One region of the Rossellomorea sp. ABR4_004 genome, then DNA from elsewhere that is predicted to be linked to it. Evidence: predicted binding sites of a transcription regulator. Region 1 holds the regulator's gene; the other holds the start of a gene.

Region 1 (9,951 bases):
TCGATATCCTCTCTCTCTTGTCCAAACGTCTTAAGAACCTTGATCCCCGTTACACTTTCCTGTGTTTTATCATTTAAGGATGAGAATGCTTCCTGTGCTTTATGAAAGCGTTTATGCAAAAGAGTACCATAATAACTCGTCAGCATAGCCATGAACGGCATTGGGATCAAAGCAATAAGGGTAAGCTTCCAACTGATTGTAAAAGCCATGGCCAGTATCACGAATCCTCCTGTAGATATGGAATCTACAAATGTCAATACTCCAACTCCTGCGGTTTGTTGAATCGCTTGAAGGTCATTTGTAGCATGCGCCATCAAATCACCGACTCTTCTCTTTTGATAAAACGAGGGTGACATTTTGGTAAAATGATGATACAAACGATTCCGGAGCAAACGGGAAAGTTTGGTCGCTGAACCAAAAATCATGATTCTCCATACGAACCGAAGTCCGTACATCGATAGAGCCGTGGCGATGAGGATAAGAACCCATTTCAGCATGTCTTGACGGGTCAATGTGTTCTCTTTAATACTGTCCACAATGATCCCTACAATCTTTGGTGGGATCAATTGAAGACATGCTACAAATAAAAGCAGGATAGTTCCAGTGATATATGATTTTTTCTCTTGCAGAAAAAACCACTTTAAATCTAAAAACACTTTCATTCTGTCTCCCCCGTATCTATAATAAATCGACTCTTTATTTTACCAAATTTCAAAAAAATGAGAAATCTTTTTTAAAAAGATTTCTACACAAAAAGAACACCTCTTAATGTATTAAGAGATGCTCTTTTTGTTCATCTTATGCTAATGGATTTGAACAAATGGTTCCTGGTCCACTTCTTTTACAATGGTTGCTTTCAGACCTTTAGGTGTTTTCACATAGAGGTAAACAGGGGTGTGAGGGAAGTAATCAACAATCTCAGGTCCAATCGCCTGAGAAAAGCCTATTAGTTCTGTTTCTTTCACCATCCCTGTATGAACATCAATCACGAGTTTATTCAAGGTGTCTTTTTGGTATAAGCCTTTTCCGACAAACTCAATATCCTGGTGTGAAAAAAATTTCGAAACATAATCTTCTAGATCACGTATCCGATTATGTAGATCTCGATCTTTTTCTTCCCCTTCATCACTAGGGAAGTAATAATATTTATCCGTTACATCGTTCCATTTTTTTGCAGTCTTATCATTTTCGTCAACATAGCTGGAAGTAATATAGTTGCCTGACACTACGCTATTCAATGGTTGAAGTTTGTATAGGGATATCAGTACAGGGACATTTTTTAGTTCCTTATTGGCTTTCACCCTACTGACAACGGTGTTGGCTATCTCTTTTCCGTATTCTTCCAACTGTGGGTCATCGATCTTTACCTCATCAAAATGCATGAGCTTATTTTCATCTTCGACACGAATATAATCTACGGTATTCATAGCAAGACCGAGGGAAATCCCTTTTATTTTCCCTTCTGCGTCAACGTAGTTCTGTTCATGGATATATGCGAGATACATGGGATTCTTTTTTTCAATCTCCATTTGTTGTTCCCAGCCCATATCATCCTTAATTTCCAGAGCAGGATTAAGCCCTGATTTATTTGATTTAGACTTCCTTCCCAACCATGAATCTAAATCCTTAAGATATTGACCTTCCTGGTATACATAATCCTCTGGTGAAAAATGCTCGGTGGATAAAGACATGAGGCCAGTTTCAATTTCATCCATATCACTTCGATTATTAATCATCATCGTAATGAGACCACGATTGATTGATTTTTTCTCTTTGTTCACTTTATAATTTAAATATTCGCGCGCTTCTCCAGCTGCATTATTTTGAATTTCAAGTGTTTCTTCATCCATCACTTCTTGAGGCTTATTGCTGCAACCGGCAACAAGAATCATGAGAGACAGTGAAGCAATCATCCATTTTTTCATATGACTCCCTCCGGACTATATTCTATCATAAATTCAATTTTAATCTGAATGATAATCATTAAGTTTTTATGAATTGATTAAAATAATCATTTTTGCCTAATTGATTAAATAAATAGGAAAATAAACTCATCATAAATAGTATAGTCGCAAATAGAAAAAGCACTCATTACCTGAGTGCTTCTATCTATTACTTCATGTTCTTATTCATTGCATTCATCATTTGATTGATTTTCTTTTGGGAAGGCTTTTGACCCATTTGCATCATCATCATGCGTAACATTTGCTCGTTGATTGGTGGATTTTTCTTAAGATAGCTCATCATATATTTACGAGCAATGAAAAATCCTAGTGCAACTCCAGCAAGTAATGCTAGAACTCCAACTAGAATAAGTAACCCAGTCGTTGACATACTCTTACTTCCTCCTTCATGTTGTCCTTATAAAAGTGTACTAAACCATGAAACATTATACAATATTTCTGTCATAATTTCTTATTAATATATAAATTTTCTTTGTTTAATCGGTTTTAACCACCCAAAACGTTCATTTTGGATATCAATTGCGAGCAGCTGACCCATATTTCTGCGCAGAATTTCAAAGAAGACATATTCAGATTCATCGTGACCCCAAGCATTCAGCGTCATCCATTTCTCATTGAGAACAAGTGTAGCACCTGAATCGACCCTTTCAATCTTTGCAACTGAATCAACCCAAGCCGCTCCTTCAATTTTTATGATCTCGTGCTGCAGGAGTCTTTGTGTAGGAAGGTATGGAATGGGCCTGGTAATGTAATTTACTTGTTTCGAGATGATATCGTGAAGATCCCCTGAACTTGCTTCCCATTCGGAAAACAGCTGATAGAATATTCTTTCCCGACCATAATAGTGCTGAACAAACATTTCCTCAATCCAATAGATTTGATAGTTTCGCACCTTTACACCCTCCTACCTTTCTTTCATATAGTATAAATCAACTAGATAGGAGTCATTGTCGGAAATTGTTGAAAATCTACACTAGTTTTGTCGAAGAGCAAGCAAACTCAAAAATATCGGTGATTGTCCCAAGTTTTAATATTCAGGGACTTTTCATCATTCACCCATTCTCTTTCAAACATTCTTATTTTAACGACATTTACATAAGCTTAAAAAAAGTCGACTCCTTAAAGAGTATTAAGGAGTCGACCTTTCATGTCTTTAATTCATTACTGTATCAATGCTTTGATTCTTGAAACCACATTGTCTGTTGTAAAGCCGTACTCTTCCATGACTTTTGCTCCAGGAGCAGATGCACCATATCCATCAATAGCTAAAATATCGCCTTCGTCTCCTACATAGCGGTCCCAACCCATTGGAGATCCCATTTCGATAGCAAGACGTTTTTTCACACTCTTAGGCAGAATAGATTCTTTGTATTCTTTTGATTGTTTCTCGAAGCGATCCCAAGATGGCATACTAATGACAGATACGCTGATTCCATCTTTTTCAAGTGCATTTTGAGCGTCTACTGCTAAATGCACTTCAGAACCAGTTGCAATCAGTAAGGCATCAGGCTGTTCCTTACCAGAAGCAGATACGACATATGCGCCTTTGTCTACACCGTTATACGCTTTATCTGCAGTACCTTTAAGAGTTGGGAGATCCTGACGAGATAGAACTAACATCGTAGGCTGATCCTTAGACTCTAATGATAATTTCCAGGCTGCAGCAACTTCATTTCCGTCACCAGGGCGGATGACAGAAAGGTTAGGCATGGCACGTAGTGAAGCAAGCTGTTCTACAGGCTCATGTGTAGGTCCATCTTCTCCGACAGCAATACTATCGTGCGTGAATACATACGTTACAGGTAAGCCCATTAGTGCCGCTAAGCGGATAGCTGGTCTTAAATAGTCACTGAATACGAAGAATGTTCCTCCGAATACGTGCAGACCTCCGTGAAGAGCCATACCATTCATGGCTGCACCCATACCAAACTCACGAACACCGAACCAGATATTACGACCTTCAGGCGATTCATGTGTAAAGTCTGCTTCATCTTTAATCATCGTCTTGTTCGATCCTGCTAAATCAGCTGATCCACCAATGAACGAAGGAAGATTCTTTGCAATCGCATTCAACACTTCACCGGAAGAAGCTCTGCTTGCCAGTGCTTTTCCTTCTTCATATACCGGGATATCTTGATCCCATCCTTCTGGAAGGTCACCTTTGATTGCTGCTTCTAATTGGACTGCAAGCTCTGGATGTTCTTCTTTATATTTTATGAAAAGGTCAGCCCAAGCTTCTTCTTTTTCAGAACCTGCTTGTTGGATCTTTTCCTCGAATCTGCTGTAAACTTCATCAGGTACATGAAAATCCTGCTCAAACGTCCATTGATAAGCTTCTTTCGTTAGCTTCATTTCGTCTTCACCAAGCGGAGCACCGTGAACTGCAGATTTCCCTGATTTATTGGGAGCTCCGTATCCGATGACCGTCTTAACTTCGATCATAGTTGGACGGGATGTATCACCTTGAGCCTCTTCGATTGCTTTTGAAATTTCATCAAGGTCATTTCCGTCTTCAACACGAATATATTGCCAACCATATGATTCAAATCGGCCTTTCACACTTTCAGAGAAAGATTTGTCTAACTCTCCATCAAGTGAAATATCATTTGAATCATAAAGAACTACTAGACGACCTAATTTCAAGTGACCTGCCAATGAAGCTGCTTCAGAGGCCACACCCTCCATTAAGTCTCCATCTCCACAAATAGAATATGTAAAATGATCTACCATATCGTATTGATTCTTATTGTATGTAGTCGCTAAATGCCTTTCAGCTAGTGCCATACCGACTGCCATACCGATTCCTTGCCCAAGTGGCCCAGTCGTGGCTTCTACTCCTGGAGTGTGTTTGTATTCCGGATGTCCCGGTGTTTTACTTCCCCATTGACGGAATTCCTTAAGGTCTTCCATTGAAACGTCATAACCTGATAAATGAAGCAGGCTATATAATAGCATGGATCCATGACCAGCAGATAAAACGAAGCGGTCCCGGTTAAACCACTCAGGATTTTTCGGATTATGATTCATGAACCTTGTCCATAGGGCATACGCCATCGGAGCTGCTCCCATAGGCATTCCAGGGTGTCCAGAACCTGCTTTTTCAATTGCATCGATAGATAATGTACGGATTGTATTAATTGCTAACTGATCTGTGTTATCAAACATATGTCAGACATCCTTCCTTTTAATGTACCTTATTAATATTAATCTTCTTTGCTAGTTTATACAACTATCTTGAATGATAACATGACTTTATGATCGTTGAAAATAAAAAACCTTATGATTTCATAAGGGATGAAGATGAAAAAAACTGCCAGGTCCATATAAAATGGACCTGGCAGTTCAATCATTTAGTTCATTTTCTTCTTAGTCTGTATATCCTGAATCTTCTTAGGGGTCACTTCATTACCTTCCGGATCAAATATTCTTGTATTTTCAATGGTCCCTTTCATCGATTGACGAAACGTTTCCAGGTATTCTTTTCTCAACTTGGACTGCTCTTTTGCTTCTTGTTCGGTTAGTCCGCTACTCTTGGACTTCTTGGCAAGTTCATTGATTCGATTCATTTTTGTTTTTGAAAGCATCTATAAAAACTCCTTTATTGCATAGTAGGCAAAATCTAATACACAACTAATAGTAAAGCTTAATACTATCGTCATGTTACTAGATTAAAGGAGATAAAACAAGAGTTACGCATTTTCCAATGAAGACATATATTCTTTGAAACGCCTATGTACGGTAGCTTTGGAGACATCATACCCAAACCCTCTTAAAGTGGCTGCGATTTCAGCAAATGTCAGTTCGTTCTTTCTTAACCGAACAATTTCCTCAACGGGTACTTCAATCCGCTCTCTTCCTTCTGCATTCCCTTTGTTTTTCAGATTTTTATGAGGTTGAAAACCATTTTCCACTGCCCTTTTCATCCCTCGTCTGATTTTTAAATTATGGAGTTTCCTTTGATACTCCTCAACCATACTTACGATATTAATCACCATAGAATCTGATTCAGATAAGTGAAGCTCCCCACTATGTGTTTGACTGATAATCTTGACTTCCTCTTTTAATAAACAATGAATAAGAGCAATTTTGGCATTCCCTCTGCCAATTCTTGTTTCGTCCTGTATGAGAACAACCTCAATCGAATCCTCTTTAATCAAATCAAGAAGTTCAAGAACACCAGGGCGATCCAACTCAAAACCGCTTGCTTGATCTTTTATGATAGCAACAACTTCGTATTGGTGTTCTTGTGCTAACTTCACTAATTCCTCTTCTTGACGTTCCAAGGATGTTTCCTGTGTGTCTTTCTTTGTACTGACTCTGCAGTAAATTACTGCCTTCATCTTCTATCCCTCTATTCTTCGTTCATTACCAATTCATAGTTTGAATGGGTGGATAATGTTGGATTTTCTATAGGTAACACAAGCGATTCACCGGGTTTGATTGAGAATGATGTGAGATTATTTTCCTCTCCGACCCAAGCGATAAATTCTTCCACCGTCATAGAATATTCTTCATTGTACTGTTTGGCAATAGTCCAAAGTGTGTCTCCATCCTGAACGGTGATGCTTTGATATGACGGCTGGTTTGCCATGACCACTAGCAAATAGGCTGCAGATAAAAGAGCTAAAATAAATAATATAATAATGTAAGAGAAACGATTCCAAATGTGTGTTAACATAAAAAATACCTCCATACGAATGTTTGTTCTGTTTTTTGTTATATTCATTGTAATACGAACATTCGTTTGGTGTCAACAGAAATTCGAACTTATGTTTGTATCGGCTGGAAAGACATGCTATAATGGGAACATAAGATCTATAATAGAGGTGCGTGAACATGACAAAATTGTCTAAAAGACAGCAGGACATACTAGAATATATTAAAATTGCAGTAAGAGAAAAAGGGTACCCACCTTCCGTACGGGAAATCGGGGAAGCCGTTGGTCTTGCTTCTAGTTCCACCGTACACGGACATCTGGCCAGGTTAGAGAGTAAAGGTCTTATTCGCAGAGATCCCACTAAACCAAGAGCCATCGAAATCTTAAATCTTGAAGAGGATACGATACCGCGTCAGCGGGTTGTTAATGTTCCTTTAATCGGTAAGGTTACAGCGGGTCAACCCATCACGGCTGTTGAAAATGTCGAGGAATTCTTTCCACTGCCTGAGCGTATGGCACCTTCAGATGAACAGGTCTTCATGCTGGAAATCATGGGTGACAGTATGATAGAGGCCGGAATCTTGGATGGGGATTTTGTTATCGTTCGTCAGCAACAAACAGCGAACAATGGGGATATCGTCGTAGCGATGACCGAGGAAGATGAAGCGACTGTAAAACGCTTCTTTAAAGAAAAGGATTATGTTCGATTACAACCAGAGAATTCAACCATGGCTCCGATTATTTTACGAAATGTATCTATTTTAGGAAAAGTTGTCGGAGTTTATCGTCAAGTACATTAATATGTAATAAGCCGCTATGTATACATAGCGGCTTATATTTTTGATGGCCTAAAAAAAGAAGTGGGGGCAGCATTTGTGCTACCCCCACTCCATTTGAATAAATACACGTATTAAGGATTAATACATTTGAATGTATTGCTCGCGCTCCCATGGGTGTACTTGTGTACGGAACATATCCCATTCGATTTCTTTCGCTTCCACGAAGTGTTCGAAGATGTGTTCTCCAAGGGATTTAACGATTACTTCATTTGTTTTAAGATTTTCTAATGCAGCGTGTAAAGTTGCTGGAAGATCTACGATTCCCGCTTCTTCACGCTCTTTTTTATCCATAACATAAATGTTGCGGTCGATTGGCTTAGGAGCTGGAAGGTTATTCTTGATTCCGTCCAATCCAGCAGCCAGTAATACAGCCATCGCCAGGTATGGGTTTGCGGCCGGGTCAACACTACGGACCTCAACACGCGTGCTTAATCCACGGGAAGCAGGGATGCGGATTAATGGGCTGCGGTTACGAGCAGACCATGCAACATAACAAGGTGCTTCATATCCAGGTACTAAACGCTTATATGAGTTTACAGTCGGGTTCGTGATCGCTGTAAAGTCAGTAGCATGTTTAATGATACCTGCAAGGAATTGACGAGCTGTATCGCTTAATTGCAGATCTCCCTTTTCATCAAAAAAAGAGTTTTCCCCATTTTTGAATAGGGACATGTTACAGTGCATACCTGACCCATTAACACCAAATAGAGGCTTAGGCATGAATGTTGCGTGTAATCCATGCTTACGAGCAATCGTCTTAACCACTAGTTTAAATGTTTGGATATCATCACATGCTCTTAATGCACTTGCATATTTAAAGTCGATCTCATGTTGACCAGGAGCAACTTCGTGGTGAGATGCTTCGATTTCAAAGCCCATTTCTTCTAATTCTAATGCGATATCCCGACGGCAGTTCTCCCCTAAATCTGTAGGAGCTAAATCGAAATAGCCACCGTTATCGTTCAATTCTAATGTCGGCTCACCATTTACGTCTAATTTAAAGAGGAAGAATTCTGGCTCAGGTCCAAGGTTGAAGTCAGTAAACCCTAGCTCTTCCATTTGACTTAAGATGCGTTTTAAATTGTTACGCGGATCTCCTTCGAATGGAGTGCCATCTGGATTGTAGATATCACAGATCAGTCTGGCTACTTTTCCTTTTTCAGCTGTCCATGGGAATACTAACCAAGTGTCTAAATCAGGGAATAGGTACATATCTGATTCTTCAATTCGAACAAATCCTTCAATTGAAGATCCGTCAAACATCATCTTGTTATCTAGTGCCTTCTCAAGCTGACTAAGAGGGATTTCTACGTTCTTAATCGTCCCCAGTATGTCAGTGAATTGCAGTCGGATGAACTTTACACCTTCTTCATTCGCTAATCTTAAAACATCTTCTCGAGTATACTTTGCCATTTACGTGTTTCCTCCTCAAGTTTATTAAAGGTTTTATTTAATGAAAAAAGCGAGACATGTCACCTTGACGCAAAGATGCTTTAGTAAATCGACCGGAATGCATCAATTCATTTCGAAGTAATTTACGCAGCTCGTCATCGGATAGATCCTGTCGTGCTTTTTCTTCCTTTTCATTACTTACGTCAGATACTACTTTACTTTCATTATGACTGGATACCGCATATATCTTCTTAATCCCAGCCATGTTGATCCCTTGATCTAACAGATCCTTTACTTCCAATAACTTATCAATGTCATTCAAGGAAAAGAGCCTGCGATTCCCCTCAGTACGTGCAGGGCTGATCAATTGGTGCTCTTCATAGTATCGAATCTGACGAGCTGTTAGGTCCGTGAGCTGCATGACAATACTAATGGGGAATAATGCCATCGTTCGACGAATTTCACTTCCGCTCATCCTGATTCCTCCTTTTGTTTTCCTTCTTAACCTTATTATATGTAATGTAAGGAGTTCTGTCAATCAAATGTTAGATTTTCTTACATATGAATTCAGAAGAAAAGGATAGTCAGATTTAGACTATCCAATTACTATTTTATTATCCTTTTGTCACAGTGATTAAACCTTTTTCAATCAAATTATCTACTGCCGAGCAGACGGCAATTTTCACATGGGCGTAAGTTAATCCCCCCTGAACATATGCCACATAAGGTGGTCTTATGGGACCGTCTGCAGATAATTCAATGCTGGAACCTTGAATGAATGTTCCTGCCGCCATAATGACATCATCCTCATATCCCGGCATATAGTTGGGATATGGAGTAAAATGAGAATTAATAGGTGATGCAAGCTGGATTGCCTGACAAAACGCCACCATCTTATCTCTGTCATCGAACTGCACAGACTGAATTAAATCCGTTCGTTTAGCATGAGAACTTGGATTTGTATTCATGCCAAGTTCCGTTAAAAGCGCAGATGTGAAGACTGCGCCCTTTAATGATTGTGCCACCACATGTGGTGCCAAAAAGAAGCCTTGATACATTTCTTGCAAGCTATAAAGAGATGCCCCCGCCTCTGCCCCTA
Region 2 (9,951 bases), on a different contig from region 1:
TTAAGGATAATGTGGAAGAATGGGAAGAGATTGAGGAAGTACCCGGGGATCCAGGTGGAGTTGAAATTAATGACCATTCAATACGGCATGTAACATTATCCTGCCAGACATGCAGGAAGCTGAAACGTCATAAGGAAATTAAACAAAATTTGTTTCAATGTGTGAAATGTATGAGACACGTTGATATTCGTGCCTCATAGACATAGTAAAATCATGTTTGAATTTTGTTGTATTTACATAACACGTTCTACTGGCAGTGGGAAAACGACAACTTTGTATTCCCTTGTCCACCATTGTTCCGTTGCCCTGAACCGTAATGTGATCACTCTTGAAGATCCCGTAGAGAAGCATCATGAAGAAATGGTGCAGATTCAAGTGAATGAAAAAGCGGGGATTACGTATTCCGCTGGATTAAAAGCGATTTTGAGGCATGATCCGGATATTATTATGGTAGGGGAGATACGGGATCGGGAAACAGCGGAAATTGCGGTGAGGGCTGCTTTAACTGGTCACCCAGTCATATTAATAGAACCATGCAAATATTCAATGTTTAAATATCTATATACTACTATAATTTATCTTTTACTAAAGAGCAGGTCTATTGAACAGTTATAGATTGGAGAAAAAGGAGATTATTAGTGAATTCTAAAGCAATCATTAATACAATTGTATTCATCCTAAATTTGCTTTTTACAACAATTATTGCATTATCTGCTTTGTGGAGTCCGTTGCCACAGTGGATTTATTTTTTATGGTTATTTATTGGAGTAATTAGTACATTCTATTTTTCTTTTTGGTTCAAGAGATTTTTAAACTGGAACGAATTTATATATATAAGCCTGTTACACGGGGGATTCACTTATTTTGTTATTGTTATTTTTATTGCAATACATTCAATTATTCATTCTTTAATAAAACTTATCAATCAAATTTAAGTTCGGTTCTCCTTCAATAATCTAGGCTTTAATGTAAGAAGGAAATAACAAAGCACCTAGAATTTCCTAGGTGCTTTTAGCATTTAAATTTAATAAAATTCAACCTCTTTAATCTCTAAACAATCAGGTTTCAACTGGTTACTAACCCGATCGACCACAATCTTTTTTGTGAACATCTGAAGCAATAATTTTTTCTCTAAAGCGTCAAGTTGGTTCCAATTAGATTTTATATCCAAGAGAATATCAGAAAGATCTTCCGTGTTCATTTTTTCCCCGGAAGGCTGAAGAGAAGAGAGCTGCTTATTTACATCCTCTTCTTTACTTTTTTCCTCATTCATTCGAACAGAGAAATCTTCATCATTTATCAAGTCATTTACCCAGGCGTACTGCCACTTTTTTCTACGTTTATCTATTTCCTTTAGTTCTTTATGAAGTATATCAAGTCTATCTTTAGATTCATCAATTTCATCTATTTGAGTAAGGTCTTCAACGATGTCTGGATTAATATCAAATGTATCCAAGTACTTAATAAACTGAGTTTCTAAATAACGCTCTGACATATTTCTCTGATCGCATTGACCCAATCTACTACTAGAACAATAATAGGCTCTAGGCTTATAGACGTTTTCTCCTCTTTTAGAATATCCATATTTGCCAGCGAGAGGACTGCCACATCGTGCACATCTCGCGGTTCCTGAGAAGATAAATTTACTTGTAGCTGCTCTTGGATGATCAACAGACCTTCTTTCCCGAATTCTTTGTACATTGTCATAAGTTTCTTTAGAGATAATTGGAAGATGCGTATTTTCTACTTCAAAGTAATTTTCCTTGTTCACTCTAAAGTTATATCTCATGTTCCCAATATAGGTAGGGTTAGTGAGGATGTATCTTACTTTGAAATCATTCCATGTGGCATTTGTTTTTGTGCGAATTTGCAATCGATTTAATTCTACAGCAATACTATTTACTCCCTTCCCTTCGAGGTAGTATTCAAAAATTCTTTTTACAGCAAGAGCTTCCTCTTCATTTATTTTTAGTGTCTTGTTTTCTTTATCTAATTCGTACCCATAGGGAGCCTGGTTAATTACCCAATTCCCCTCACGAGCTTTTTGCTCCATTCCCATACGTATTCGTTCACCGGTATTTTCTCGTTCCCATTGGGCTAATGCAGCCACTATGGTTATGAACATTCTACCCATTGCAGTGGTCGTATCATAAACCTCGGTAGCTGATTTAAACTTGCAATCATTTTTATCAAACGTTTCCAAAATGTTATATAGATCTCGTACGGATCTAGTCAAACGATCCAGGCGATAAACCAAGACACAATCAATCAAGTTTTGCTCAATATGTTTCATCATTCTTTCCAGATTTGGCCTGTTGGTGTCTTTTGCGCTATAACCATCATCAATATAGATTTCGAATATATCCCATCCCTGGGACACACAGTAAGCTTTTAAACGGTCTGTCTGTGCTCGAATAGAGTAGCCCTCGGAGGCTTGTTCAGTGGTACTAACACGGACATACACTGCTGCTTTCATTCAATCACTTCCTTTGAAACTAAAATACTATTAAATTAAGAACAAAAAAATAGAGAACTTGGTAATTTAATAAACGCTCCTTTGATAATGATTTCTTCGAATGATTTGTTCCAATCGTTCTTCACATAGTTCTGGAGATACCAAGAACATATCAGACATTTGTTTAATCACATCTCGATCATTGATAGGAATGTATTTAATCATGTGATAGGGGATAGCTGCATACTGAGTAAAATGATGTGCATCCCATTCCTGGAGCTCTCTAAACGAAGCAGGCATAATTGTTTGAACGCCTGAATGTCTAAGGATATGGCATAACTCATGAAAGAATATCTCTCTGTGTTTTTCTATCGGTTCTCTACTATCAATTACAATGTCTTGGTATCTACCAATCACGTGAAAGCTACTTGGTATTGGTTTCTTCTTCACATAGATACCCAGGAACCTTGATATTCGTTCCTCACTTATTAAATTAGGGTTTATTATTCCAAGCTTCAAATAGAATCTTGAAACCCAATCTTCTAATCCGGTGGTTCTGTATGCTAACTGGTACATTTTGTTCACCTCGGAAACATTATACAAACATATGTTCGTTTTATCAACAGAACGAATTAATAATGATATCACACCAGTTATTAATAATAGCGTGGTTCATCAGATTAATTTGAGTTTTTAGAAAAGATTTACTTCTAATTTTTCTACATTTTTTTACATAATGTTTAAATTATGGTGTTATAATCAATTTTTGAAATAATGATTTGAAAGGCTCGTAAAAAGTCATTTTATGTAATTTTAAGAGGTAATAAGTTTGTGTTTCAAAAGGGGAAATTTCTAAAAACAACCAAGGGGGAACAATTATGTTGAAAAGTTTGCAAAGTAAGTTTGGAAAAAGGGAAGGGTCCAAAACTGCTTTTTCATTCAATAGCCTACGGATGAAGATGATTTTGATTTTTTCATCAGTATTTACCATCATTCTAATTGGATTAGCTGTTTTTCTATACTCTCAACAGAGTGAGAAAATAAAAGACGATGTACAGAATAAATCAGAATCGATTGTGAAACAAATCGACTTTGGTATTAATATGTTTCTTGAAAAATATGATTCAAATATCGATATTTTAAGTAATCAAGCTCTTATAGCTGATTATTTAAAGGGTTCAGTAAATAAGAAAGAAGAAAATTCCTTTGAATCTAAACTACTGCAAACAAGAGTTTCAAATGAATTTGCATCCTTTATTAGAAATAATCCAGCAGTAACAAATATCTATGTAACCGGTATGAATAAAAAGATATTAATAGAGCCACATGCAACTCTCCCTTCTGATTTTAATCCATTAGAAGCACCTTGGTTTAAGGGAGCTAGTGCGAGTCTAGATGAAGCCTTTTGGAGTGAACCTTATGAAGATAAATCTTCTGGTGAATTTATTGTGACTTTATCAAAAGTAGTTAAGGAACAAAATTCAAACAAGGTTTTAGGGGTAATTGCCTTCGATATAAAAATCGATCAGCTAAATGAATTAGTGAAATCAATTAATGTTGATTACAGTGGTTATGCGTTTCTCTTTGATCAGAATGCGGTTGCGATGGTTCATCCAACAGAAAAAGGGAAAAACCTAATGAATCTTGATTTCATTAAAAAAATGTATGATTCCAATGAAGAAAGTGGAAGACTAGATTACGTTTTTGATAAACAAGAAAGAGTATTATTTTACGACACAATTGACGAAACAAACTGGAAAGTTGGAACTGTATACATAGAGAAAAATATGTTAGCGGAAGCAACAGACCTTAGAAACACTTTACTTGTTATTACGATAGCTATCATTTTGTTAATCTCTTTAATTACTACTCTAGTTGCAAGAAATATTACGAAACCTCTAATCGAATTAAACAAACAAGTAAGTAAAGTAGCTAATGGCGATTTAACAGTGTCTGTACAATCAACTTCAGATGACGAAGTGGGACAACTTACAAAGAATTTTAATTCTATGGTTGTTAGTATGAGAGAAATAATTCATTCTGTACAAAACTCAGTGACTCAGGTAAAAGAATCAACTGAGAACCTAAGTGCGATATCAGAGGAAACTACTGCTTCAAGTGAAGAAATAGCAAGAGCTATGGATGAGGTTGCGAATGGTGCAACTCAGGCTGCCTCAGATGCGGAAGTAGGGAATCAAAGAACCATTGATTTATCTACTCAAATTGAAGAAGTGGACGAAGCCTCAAATCAATTAATTTCACTTTCAAATAACGCGTCCGTGACAAGTGAAAATGGATTGAAACAGATGACAAATTTAAAAGAGAAGGCAACTCGGTCAAATGAGGTTCTGCACTCAGTTGAGTCAGTTATTGAAAACCTAACAAAGAAAATTAATGAAATCGATTCAGTTATTCATTCCATCAATGAAATTTCTGATCAAACTAATTTGCTTGCACTTAATGCAAGTATTGAGGCTGCGAGAGCAGGAGAACACGGTAAAGGTTTTGCAGTAGTAGCTGAAGAGGTTAGAAAATTAGCAGAGCAATCAGCCAAGGCAACTGATCAGGTACGACATACCATCAAAGATATACAAAATGAATCTGATCACGCTAAAAACGAGATGAAAACCACCAGATCAATCGCTGATGAACAAAATGTAGTGGTTATAGAAACAGAAAAAGCGTTCAATTCAATTTCATTAATGATCGATAATATGGTCTCATCTATACAAGGAATTTCCCAAAAGGTTGAATTTATGACAAGTCATAAAGATGATGTTGTGGGAGCTATTCAAAGTATTTCTGCAGCTGCGCAACAATCAGCAGCGGCTAGTGAAGAGGTCAGCGCATCAACTGAACAGCAACTAATGGCACTAAACTCAATTAATGAGTCAGCATCCATATTAAATGAGGCAAGTACAAATTTAGCTAAGATAAGTAACAAATTTAAAGTTTAATATACGTTAGAAGGAAAAGGTGTAATAGTAAAATGAGCTCTGAAGAATACAAAATATATTGTTATTGTGTTGAATTCCATTCCGAGTTAAGAAGAAGGTTTTCAATGAAAGAAACAGCTATTCAACTTTTTAGGGTGCTCTCGAAAAAGTTAATGTGTTCTCAAATTCAACAAGTGATTCAAGACATTGAACTAATCAAGAGAAGAAATGGGAGCGTGTTGAACTATTTTATCACTTTACTTTATCCCATTTTTAATGCTTCCCATAGCAATCCTCAAAATATATAGTAAAGAACCTCTTCTTTTATTAGAAGAGGTTCTTCTTTATTTTCTGAGAAGAAATATTCTTAACTTCTCTAAAATAAATACTTCATTGCCAGTTGATCATCTTCATAAAAATCAGGATAAGGATTAACACACTCAGTCATTTTAGAATCTTTAATATTAAATTTTACTTTATTCCGTAATTACAAAGGAGAACCTTAGTGAATTATGGAATGGTAAGTATAAGAGTCTAAATATTAATGCTTAATCTAAAAATATTTTTGATTAATTTAATTACTAAATAAGGTTGTGAGTTATTGAATATTACAGGATTTGTTGGAAAGAAAATCAGATATTATAGGAAAAATAAGGGGAAAACATTAGAGGAATTAAGCAGCATTTCTGGTCTAACGGTGAACTATTTATCTTTGATTGAGAAGGGAAAGGCTAATGCTACGCTCATGAAGCTGGAGCCTATTATTTATGCTTTAGAGATTACTTGGACTGATATTATTCCAATAAAACATGATGAGGAAAAAAGATAAGATTCTATTTGTTTTTATTGAACTATGATTATTCTTATTTAGTAGATTATTGGCATTCATCCCATAATACACTGATTCAAAGTAATAAGGTTTGGTCAGTAAATATCTTAAACCTCACTCATTCTTTAGGGAGGTTTCTTTGTTTTTCTGTAAATTCACCTATATTTTTACAGGAAAATATTAGATTAGTAGTTATTTTGTGCTATATTTAAATTAGAAAAATTAATAAGGTGATGATAAAATGGAGGATTTTAAAATAGAGCAAGATTTATTAAAAGCGATTGAAAATGATAACTTAGTCATTTTTGTTGGCTCTGGTCTTTCTAAAGAATACCACTTTCCAGACTGGAAAAGCCTAATCTTTAATATGTTAGATGAGTTAGCTGCTGATGATGATCATTATAACGTTTTGAAGTATACATTGGAAAATAATGTATTAGATGAAATAGATGTTTTAGATAAAATGCTTGATCACAATCCGCAAATCAAAAGAAATATTTACCAATCTCTTGAAAAAGCTATTGATGTGGAGCTACCGAAAAATGATTCTATTATTCATAAAAAACTTGGTGATTTATCTTCAAATATCATAACTAGTAATTATGATAGAGTTTTAGAGAGCGCATTGCCCAGTTTCAAAAAGATCAGTAATGATAAACATCATATTGCCAATTTAAATGAATATGAACAGTACATATTTAAAATTCATGGTTGTATAGACTCGCCAACTGAGTGTGTACTTTTTCGAAAAGATTATGAAGATCTTTATTATGATTCTGCTAAACTAGCGAGATTTCAATCAATAATTACTGACAAGACTATATTATTTATCGGATTCAGTTTTCAAGATAGATATGTAAGAAATACATTTAAGTATATTCAAAAATTATTCTCGAATTTAAGTAGAAAACATTATATTATTACCACAAATGAAGAGAGTTTAACCGAGTACGGAATAAGTCCGGTCAGGATAAATTCTTGGGAAGAGCTTCCATTACTTTTAGATGAATTAATTACATATAAAAATTATTCTTTCAACAAACCTGCGCCAGTAATTGCACATGCAGAAGGCTTAAATGATGAGAAAAATTTATTTAAGGTGGGAATTTTATATGCGAACCCTATAGATGTTGAGCAATTTTATAACATTGATAGCATTCTCAAGTATTTTGGTAAATATAAAATTGAAATAGAAATATTTAGATTGTCTGAAGAGAGTTTAAATGATTTGGATGATATTGATTATTTATTTTTATTTACTAAAACAATTAATGGAAAGGTAATAATTGAAGATAGGTACTTCAAGAGAAAACTTATCAGTATAAATGAATTTGAAGATTATTTGTATCTTCCAGAAGTAAGAGGGATTTTTATATTTATAGACCAAGATATTTTAATAGATAAAATAGAACAAATAGACTTTCCATTAATAGCATTAGAGTATGAAGAAAATTTAAATAGTACTTTATTTAAATTATTTAAGAAGGCAGATATCAATGCAGTAAATTATTTTAAAATAATTAATAAAAATGAATTTAATTTGTCGCCCCTTTCCAAAGGAAGTCCAACTATTAATAAAGAAGAGAATAAAAATCTTCCCGATAAGATAGAAAAGAAAAACCTAATTAATTTTGTAGGGCGAAGAACAGATATAAGTGATGTTATTAGGAAAATAAAAGATGCAAACGGAAAGATTATTACAATTAAAGGTTCTGGAGGAATCGGAAAAACAACATTAATAAAAAAGGTAGCTGTTGAATTTGCAGAAAGAAGTTATTTTAAAGACGGGATAGAGTTTCTTGATTGCGAATCCATTAATGAGTACGAGACTTTCGAAAAAAATATTGCACGTTCTTTTAATCTAGAAAATTCTTTCGAATTCATTGAGTATATTAAAGAACATCAAACTAAACTTAATTCGCTAATTATTCTAGATAATTTTGAATCAATTTTGGCCATAGAAGATGTAGATAGAATTAAAGATTTGGTTACTTTTATTAGTAATTATGTAACTATAGTTGTAACATCACGTCAATGGATTGGTTTTGATTTTGAAGAGAAACATGAACTAAGAAATTTTACCACAGATGAAGCGTATAATTTATTCAAAAAGAACTATAATTCTAGAATAAATCCTAAAGATGAAAAAATTTTAAAAGAGGAGATACTAGAAAAGTTATTGAATAATAATCCCTTAGCAATAAAAATTATCACAAAAAACCTGCCTAAATCTTCTGACTTTATTGCATTAAAAAATGAACTTAGTGAGGATTTTTTTCGGACAACAGATAATGGGAGTGTTGATATTTATGATAATGAGACAGATAGAAATATTGAGAGATCAGAGTCATTATATCACTCAATTAACTATTCTTATGTTCGATTAAATAGTAAGGAAAGACTTGTCTTTGAAATATTATCTTTATTCCCAAACGGTATTCCTTTAGAAGCGTTTAAAAAATTTTTTAGAACAGAAGAATTTAGAAAAGATTTATACAAAATTACAAATAAGGATATAAAATCTTTGGAGGATAAATCTTTAATTGAAATTAACGGAGGATTTATTAACTTACAATCAATTATAGGAAGGTTTGCTGATGCTCAATTATCTAAACGAGATAAGAGTGAAAAGAAAAGATACTATAACAGAGCATATGAATTTAATTCATATATCCTTACTCTAATAGAAGAGATTAAGCAATCAAATCGTGTAAAAGCTTTAAGGGTAATGGATAATACAGAGGATAATTTCATCAAAAGTTTAGAGTATTTATCACATGTGGAAGAAGAAATTGAAACTTTAATTTTTTACATTATTAAAATAAGTCAATATTTCAATGATATAGGGCAAGAAAGGAAGTTTGCTCGTAATCTAGTCAAGAGTAATGAGATATTTGAGCAAGAATTAAATGGAAATAAGTTACAAGATGCATTATATTTTTCATTAATTTATTTTGATGGTGATTTTGAAAATTCCTTTGAATATATTAGTAAGAACTTAAACTTGGCAATAATAGATAATTTAGAAGAAGAAACTATAGACGTTGTAAAAGAGTACTTAACCTTAACAATTATTAATATTTATTGCCTTGAGGGATACGAGTTTGAAGTACTAAGATTTTTAAAAGAGAATAAAGTATATTATTTAGAAATTCATGATATTCTATTTAGATTAGGCTATTTTGAATTTATTACAGATGAAACAGAAATGAAGGAAGATTTTTTCTACTATGATTTATTATATAACATTGGTAAAGTCTCAATTGAAAAATTGAGTGATTATCTAAATAATAGGGTTTATAATAAAGAGTATATTGAAATAGTACAAACAAATTATGTTAAAACGAAAATGGGCTTTAATAGTAAAGAGGATATTGAACCTCTTGTAGTTACAAATCCTTTTACAGTGGGCCTGAAAAATTTAATGCTTGCTTTAGTGGAAGAAAATCGAGATAAAAAAAGTATCCTGTTTGAAAGTTCAATTGAGAAACTATATCATATAAAGTATTATTATGTAGAAGCGATACTTTATTACTGTGAATACTTATATTCAATAAATTCTAATGATTTTTCTTTGTGGTACGAACTAGGTAGGGGATTAAGTGTAAATCATAAATACGGCTTTTTAACATTTAAATTTGAGTCAATAGTTAAGAATGAAATTATGTTCTATGAGGAAGAGAAATATATAGATCCCAATGACCGTGACATTATTGCAGAGTTTAAAAAAG

Evidence for each region. Region 1 encodes LexA, which represses DNA repair genes until DNA is damaged. Its sites were predicted from a motif close to CGAACATATGTTCG; they were not measured.
Region 2: the regulator LexA is predicted to act here: its motif matches at 3,056-3,069, upstream of ACXAF2_RS03995 (ImmA/IrrE family metallo-endopeptidase).

What each region holds. Positions count from the first base shown of each region.
Region 1 covers NZ_JBSWVM010000003.1:125,980-135,930, forward strand. Annotated here, with positions in the region: gene ACXAF2_RS17705 (ABC transporter transmembrane domain-containing protein) at 1-662, opposite strand, end outside; gene ACXAF2_RS17710 (CamS family sex pheromone protein) at 804-1,925, opposite strand; gene ACXAF2_RS17715 (YneF family protein) at 2,113-2,334, opposite strand; gene sirA (sporulation inhibitor of replication protein SirA) at 2,419-2,856, opposite strand; gene tkt (transketolase) at 3,126-5,129, opposite strand; gene ACXAF2_RS17730 (DUF896 domain-containing protein) at 5,315-5,548, opposite strand; gene ACXAF2_RS17735 (YneB family resolvase-like protein) at 5,654-6,304, opposite strand; gene yneA (cell division suppressor protein YneA) at 6,316-6,642, opposite strand; gene lexA (transcriptional repressor LexA) at 6,801-7,421, shown strand; gene glnA (type I glutamate--ammonia ligase) at 7,539-8,873, opposite strand; gene ACXAF2_RS17755 (MerR family transcriptional regulator) at 8,911-9,327, opposite strand; gene ACXAF2_RS17760 (methionine gamma-lyase family protein) at 9,467-9,951, opposite strand, start outside.
Region 2 covers NZ_JBSWVM010000001.1:718,271-728,221, reverse strand. Annotated here, with positions in the region: partial or broken gene ACXAF2_RS04005 (ATPase, T2SS/T4P/T4SS family) at 232-522, shown strand; gene ACXAF2_RS04000 (recombinase family protein) at 1,025-2,476, opposite strand; gene ACXAF2_RS03995 (ImmA/IrrE family metallo-endopeptidase) at 2,543-3,031, opposite strand; gene ACXAF2_RS03990 (methyl-accepting chemotaxis protein) at 3,334-5,412, shown strand; gene ACXAF2_RS03985 (helix-turn-helix domain-containing protein) at 5,993-6,220, shown strand; gene ACXAF2_RS03980 (SIR2 family protein) at 6,462-9,951, shown strand, end outside.